Regions from separate parts of the Planococcus sp. MB-3u-03 genome, predicted to be linked through region 2. Evidence: riboswitches for the same ligand, from Rfam matches in the RefSeq annotation. Region 2 holds a riboswitch; each other region holds the start of a gene.
What was found. A riboswitch is a leader RNA that binds a small molecule or an ion and turns the genes downstream of it on or off. The one in region 2 is predicted to bind S-adenosylmethionine.
Positions count from the first base shown of each region.

Region 1: linked by a shared signal. The riboswitch ahead of CW734_RS04050 (MetQ/NlpA family ABC transporter substrate-binding protein) and the one ahead of CW734_RS12840 (methionine biosynthesis PLP-dependent protein) in region 2 are both predicted to bind S-adenosylmethionine.
Region 3: linked by a shared signal. The riboswitch ahead of CW734_RS04960 (5-methyltetrahydropteroyltriglutamate--homocysteine S-methyltransferase) and the one ahead of CW734_RS12840 (methionine biosynthesis PLP-dependent protein) in region 2 are both predicted to bind S-adenosylmethionine.

Region 1 covers NZ_CP025135.1:538,582-540,844, reverse strand. The annotation lists gene CW734_RS04055 (acyl-CoA dehydrogenase family protein) at 1-139, opposite strand, end outside; gene CW734_RS04050 (MetQ/NlpA family ABC transporter substrate-binding protein) at 161-991, opposite strand; SAM riboswitch class I at 1,100-1,220, opposite strand; gene CW734_RS04045 (SDR family NAD(P)-dependent oxidoreductase) at 1,577-2,263, shown strand, end outside.
Region 2 covers NZ_CP025135.1:2,295,114-2,297,376, forward strand. The annotation lists gene CW734_RS12825 (cobalamin B12-binding domain-containing protein) at 1-194, opposite strand, end outside; gene CW734_RS12830 (hypothetical protein) at 199-567, opposite strand; gene CW734_RS12835 (antibiotic biosynthesis monooxygenase family protein) at 564-869, opposite strand; SAM riboswitch class I at 1,067-1,169, shown strand; partial or broken gene CW734_RS12840 (methionine biosynthesis PLP-dependent protein) at 1,246-2,263, shown strand, end outside.
Region 3 covers NZ_CP025135.1:742,945-745,207, forward strand. The annotation lists gene CW734_RS04960 (5-methyltetrahydropteroyltriglutamate--homocysteine S-methyltransferase) at 1-1,001, opposite strand, end outside; SAM riboswitch class I at 1,097-1,202, opposite strand; gene CW734_RS04965 (class I SAM-dependent methyltransferase) at 1,440-2,033, opposite strand.

The DNA.
Region 1 (2,263 bases), 1.6 Mb from region 2:
TCGCTTTCAGTTCCTCAAAATTCTCAAATGGAAATTTTCGTTCCAAATCATTGTGCGCGGCCCGTTCCGTAAACGGTGCGACGGTTTCATTCAATATGTCCATGCGTTCTTCAAATGTCTTCGCTTTTAGGATATCCATCATTCTTCACCTTTCTCCTATCTATTGCGCCCATTCCTCCGTCAAAATGAAGCCGTCATACTGCTCATTCGACTCGATATATTCCTGGAACTCCTCGGATTCGTAAGCGTCTTTCAAATCTTTCGCCCACTGAGTATCCGCGTTATCTTCTTCGATCGTCACCACAATCCGATGCTGTTCGGGCGTATTCTCGATTTTCAACGCATCCGTAATCTTGCGGTCCGGCGCATTGGCAATATAATTGCCGTTGACGACGCCAAAATCGATATCCTGCAGCGACACCAGAATTTGCGCTGGGTCCAAGACTTTCAAGTCGAGATCGTAATCCGCATTTTCCACTGCGTTCAAATTAAAATCCGTCACGCCTGCATCGTCTGACACCGTCACCCACCCGAGTTCCTCCAAGATGCGCACTGCGCGTTCCTGGTTGACCGGATCATTCGGCAAGCCGACAGTCGAGCCGTCCTTCACCTCATCCAACGATTGATGATTCGCTGAATACAAACCTTGAGGCGCGCTCGGCACAAAAGCGATGCCGGTCATGTCCATGCCCAATTCCTCGTTGATCCCTTCCATATACGCCGTGCTCTGGAAAATGCTCGCATCGATCAAGCCTTCCTGCATCGCCGGATTCAACTGCATGTTCTGGGAAAAAGTTGTTGTATCCACTTTATACCCTTTCTCCTCCAAAATAGGCAAGATCCCTTCCTTGAATTGCTGCTCGTACGTCCCGACGCCAAAGCCGACACGCACTTCTTTCTTGTCTTCCTCGGAAGCTTCCCCGCTATCGCCGCATCCAGCTAATAATAGCGCACCCGAAATCCCAAACACACCAATCCAACGCTTGTTCATCTGCCATCTCTCCTTGGTCTTTTTTATTTTGAATGAGACGCTACAATTCTTGCGGCCAATAGAAAAACCCCTCTTCATAAAAAAGAAGAGAGGCTCACCGTCCGGCTCTTCTCATCTCTCAAATGCTTAACAGCACCTGCTGGATTTGGCACAGTTTCAAATTGGACATCCAATCTGTTCCGCTGCCGAAGCTTCAAAGGGCCAGTCCCTCCACTTATCTGGATAAGAAATTATGTACTCAGAATTAATGCCGAGTAAATTGATATGATTAATACAATAGCAGAGCTTGGATTTCATGGCAATAGAAAATTTAGAAATCGTACTATAAAAACACTCCTCCCTACTAAATCGGAGAGATGTGTTTCCACGTACCGCTCCTTGCTAAGATATTTTGTATGTTTCTGTGCCAGCAGGAAAATAGTGTATAATCTTCATTTAAGAACTCTCCTAATTCCAAACACTCTAATATTGAAGTTTCCAGTTTATAAAATGCTGTTTCTTTCACTTCAAGAGCCAGCACAATCTCATGAGAGTTTCATTGTTTCTGCACACTAGCTATCTATTCATTTCAATGGAGGGATTCACATGAAGTACACGGTAATTACAGGCGCCAGCTCAGGAATCGGATATGAAGCTGCACTGGCTTTTGCGACATGCGGCAAAAACCTTATTCTTGTGGCAAGAAGGGAAAACGAGCTCAATAATCTTAAAGAGAAGATTCAAAGCATGAACTCTGAGCTGGACGTCGTCATCAAACCCACCGACCTATCCGACAGCGAGCAGGTCCATGCACTATACGAAAGCCTCAAAGAATACGATATTGAAACCTTCGTCAACAACGCCGGCTTCGGAAACAGTGCTACCGTCGCTGAGCAGGATATGACTAAAACGGAAAAGATGCTGCGCGTAAATGTTGAGGCACTCACTACGCTTTCCACTCTTTATGCACGCGACTATGCGGACCAAGAAGGGGCGCAGCTCATCAACGTATCATCTGACTTAGGCTACAGACTCGTGCCAAATGCTGTTACATACGCTGCGACCAAATTTTACGTGAGCGCATTTACAGAAGGCCTTGCCCAGGAACTGCAGGATAACGGAGCTCGATTGAAAGTTAAAATACTCGCGCCATCCATGACCGAAACCGAATTCGTGAAAACTGCGCGGGAACTTGATGAATTCAGCTATAGCGACAATGTGCAGAAGTTCCATACCTCAAAAGAGATGGCACAGTTTATGCTGGAGCTTTATGATAGCGAACAGATTGTTGGC
Region 2 (2,263 bases):
GTTGCTAAATGCTCTTCCGCAACCGAAATCTCATTTTGTTCCCATAATTCTCCGATGCGGTACATCGCCGGCGTCAAAATTTCGCCGTAGAGCTGTTCATGTGAATGGCTTTCCAGGAAATCCTGGACGTATTTCAAAGCTTCCTCTTCCTGCCCTTGCAGGAAAAGATCCGAAAGCTGTGTTGACTCGTTCATTTGATCAGCCCCTTTTATGTGGAGGGAGCTCCAATAACCGGACTGCGCGATCGAGGCAGCCCCGCATGAAATCTCCTTGCGTTGTTTCGGTATAGCGCGGCACAATTTCGATAAGCCGCTGAAAATTATCGATGATGAGCGCAGTTTCGACATTGCGGCTCACGAGCACCGTTTCGAGCCAGAGTGCATAGTCTAGAAAGGATTGCTCGCTTTGCAGCTCCCACGCGGTTTCGAGGTAATCCAAGTGGTGATGATTGTCTTTAACGGTATGTTCATATCCCTTATCGCCGAAACGTTCCCATAAATTCGGGTACGCTTCGTATATACCGTCTGCCGTGTCGGTCGCGATTTGCTGTTTTTGTTCCTGGTTCATTCGGCCACCACTTCGTATTGATGGACTTTCGGGACGATGCCCGCGAGTTCCTGGTCTGGATAATTCTTCTCCAAATCATGGATCTCCTTGAACTCCTGGCTCTTGACCCAGTTCATATAGGCCTGTTTGGATTGCCATTCCAAGTGGACGGTCAGTTCATGGCGCTTTTTCGTGTTTTGGATCAGCCGGAATGAAGTGAAGCCTTCCGCCTGGTCTACACGGCGCGATCGTTTTCGGTATATTTCTATGACGTCTTGCACCTTGTCTTCCGGCACAATGACGGTCGATGTGACGATGTACATAATTCAGAACCCCTTTGCAACTGGCTTTGTATAAGCCGTGCATGATAAAAGTATACCTCAGCATACCATTTCAGCTTCCGAAATAAAAGCGAGCGCCTTCGGGACATTTACAAGAGTATTTTCAATATTCCGCTTGTATTTCGAAAGTAATTGTTGTATGATGGAAAACATCAACCAACCACAACTATATAAAATGATTCTTATCGAGAGAGATGGAGGGATTTGGCCCTGTGAAGTCTCAGCAACCGGACTTATATGTCACGGTGCTAATTCCAATAGGTGCAACCTAGTAGATGAGAAGATAGCATATACGGCAGGGGCTTTCTTCTTATCATAGAAGAAAGCCCCTGCTTTTTGATTTGAAAGGATGAGGATCATGACACAACATAGCCTAGAAACACGCCTGGTTCAACTCGGCAACCGCAGCGACCCGCGCACAGGGGCGGTCAATCCCCCGATTTATCTTTCTACCGCCTACGAACATGAAGGCCTTGGCAAATCCACAGGCTATGATTATACGCGGACGAAAAATCCAACCCGCCAGCTTCTTGAAGAAGGGATCGCAAACTTAGAAGGCGGCGACGCAGGCTTTGCGTGCAGCTCTGGAATGGCCGCGATCCAGCTGGTCCTTTCCCTGTTCCGCCCGAACGATGAGATTTTGCTTCCTGAAGATATTTACGGCGGTACTTACCGTCTGCTGGAACAATATGAGGAAAAATACCATATCCGTCCCGTATACGATCCCTTCGTCGATCCGAAAACGGCCGAAGCGAAAATCACTGACAATACAAAAGCGATTTTCATTGAAACGCCGACCAACCCGTTGATGCAGGAGATCGATTTGGAATTGTATGCACAACTGGCCAAGCGCCACAATCTTTTACTGATCGTCGACAATACCTTTTTGACCCCTTTCTTGCAGCAGCCGCTCAAAATCGGCGCCGATATCGTACTCCATAGCGCGACCAAATACATTGGGGGCCATAACGATGTGCTTGCTGGGCTAGTCGCCGCAAAAGGCGAGGAGTTATGCGCGCAGCTTTTCAACGCCCATAACTCAGCGGGCGCTGTACTTTCCCGCTTGATTCCTGGCTGTTGATCCGCGGCTTGAAAACCTTGCCGCTGCGCATGCGCCAACACGAAGCGAATGCCAAAGAACTCTCCCGCTTCCTTGAAACTCAAGAGACCGTGACAGACGTACTATACCCTGGAAAAGGCGGCATGCTGTCGTTCCGCCTGCGCGAAGAACAATGGGTCGGGGAATTCCTCGAGAGCCTGTCGCTCATCACATTCGCAGAGAGCCTCGGCGGCGTGGAAAGTTTCATCACGTATCCCGCGACCCAGACCCATGCCGATATGCCGGTTGCAGAACGCACGGCACGCGGCGTCTGTAA
Region 3 (2,263 bases), 1.6 Mb from region 2:
TCGAGCGGCACATGTTCTGCGGCTTCTGCGACGCGTGCTTTGATCGCTTCTTTGTCTTCAAGTTCACCATTTTTTGAAGTGAAGACGCCGAGCACAACTCTTGGTCCACCGTTTGGAATGTACTCAAGTGGCTGGAAGCTGCCGGAGCGGTCGTCGTCGTATTCAAGGAAGAAGCCGTCGACTTTTTCTTTGGCGAACAAAGTCGGCGCGATCAATGCGTAGCTGCCTTCAAATGCCCAGTCGGATTGATAATTGCCGCGACACAGGTGAGTCGTCACAGCGAGGTCTTCCGGCTTGCCTTCCAGCACGCCGTTTGCGACACGAAGCGCCAAGTCGATCAAATACTCGCGATTGTATTTTCCATCGTTGAACGGAATGTCCGGAGATGACAAGCCAGCGATATAGACATCGTCGATTTGGATATAGCGCGCGCCGGCATCATAAAATGCCTGGAAAGCGTCGCGGTAAGTTTGAATGACGTCTTTCGCGTAGTCTTCCAAGTCCGGATAGATGGCTTCATCGCGGATGCCTTGGTTGAAAAATTGGTTCGGGCTTGGAATCGTCAATTTCGGCACAGCGCGGCCGCCGACGATTTCCTTGAATTCAATGAAATCACTGAGAAATGGATGGTTTTCATTAAAAGAAATCTTGCCGATATTGCGCACGTCATAAGCTTCCGTTTCGACGTTTTTGAACTGATAGCCTTTTTCCGGCGTGTAACCTTCGAAGCCATTGATATGCGCCATGAAATCAGTATGCCAGAACGTGCGGCGGAATTCGCCGTCCGTCACTGCTTTGAAACCGACTTCGATTTGCTTGTCGACGATGCGCTTGATTTCCGTCGTCTCGACTTCCCGCAGCTGTTCCGCTGTGATTGTGCCTTCTTTGAACTGCTTGCGCGCCTCGTGAATGCTGTCGGGGCGCAATAAGCTCCCGACGTGATCAGCCTTGAATGGGGCAGTTGTTAATTTTTGGTTTGTTTGAATAGTTGAATGGGTCATGTGAAATTCCTTCTTTCTGTTTTTAGTGTGGGTGGTGGAAATAAAAAAAACGGGCTTTCTTCGAAAAGAAGAAAGCCCGTTTTGGAAAAGCATTCTTCTTATCTTCTAGGCTTATGCCTATTGGAATTAGCACCTTGTCCTGAAATAGGGCGGTTGCTGAGACTTCACAGGGCCAAATCCCTCCGTCTCTCTTGATAAGAAATCGACTATTAAGTTAATTGCTGGTTGATGTTGTTCACATTAAACCAATCTTCGGACAATTGCAAGGAAATTGGGAATTATTTTTTTGTCCCTGTGCACCACACAATTCGAGTAGTGCCCCATGCAGGATAAGTGAATAAGAAATACCTTCAAATCAGGATCAGTAATATTCCTTCTGTATTTTCATGCCTTCAGGTAAATAGTCATAATTGTGCCGTACACAGGGACAGCTACAATTCACAACGGTTTCCGGCTCTCAATGGTCAAAAATAGTCCGCCGTAATAGGATTCCACCTTCACAATTTCCAGAGGGGAGCGATTCACCAAATCGATTGTATCGCGGTTCAAATGGCAGCCGTCGCATAGCTTTTTCCAGACGGGTGTCAAGGATTCCTGAGTTTTGCCCATGAGCGGTTGGTCCATTTTGACGTGCTCGAACATGAGGATCTGGGCGCCGGGTTTGCTGACGCGGTAGATTTCTTCGAGCGCTTTGACCGGGTCTGGAATCGTGCAGAATACTAAGGTCGCGACGACCGTATCGAAGCTGTCATCGGCAAAGGGCAGTTTTTCAGCGACTGCTTCGTACGTGCGAATCGGTGTCTTCGACTGTCGGATGCGTTTGCCGGCTTGTTTACTCATCTCCGGGTTTGGTTCGATGGCGTCGACCCGTTCGGCATTTTGATAATAGCGGAAGTTCGCACCTGTTCCGAAGCCGATTTCGAGCACGCGACCTTGCGCTTTTTGAACCAGTCCGGCGCGGATTTTTTCAAAGCGCGTCTTCTCGAGCGGCTTCATGGCCGTGTCATATATATGCGGTAAAAATCCAGCCATAGTGATCGACTCCTGTCTTGTGTATTGCATCTTTCTATACCATTCCACTTTCCCTGTCAATGTCCTGTTTATTCCTGGAATGAACGGTTTGTCTAGGATTATACAAAAACTATACAATCAGCGTTTTTAAGCTTATTATGAAGGGAATAACAAGGACAATGGCAAGGCATTAAAGAAATCTCCGTACAGGCGGTTTTAGCGTAAAAAAGAAGGATACATATTTCATTAAA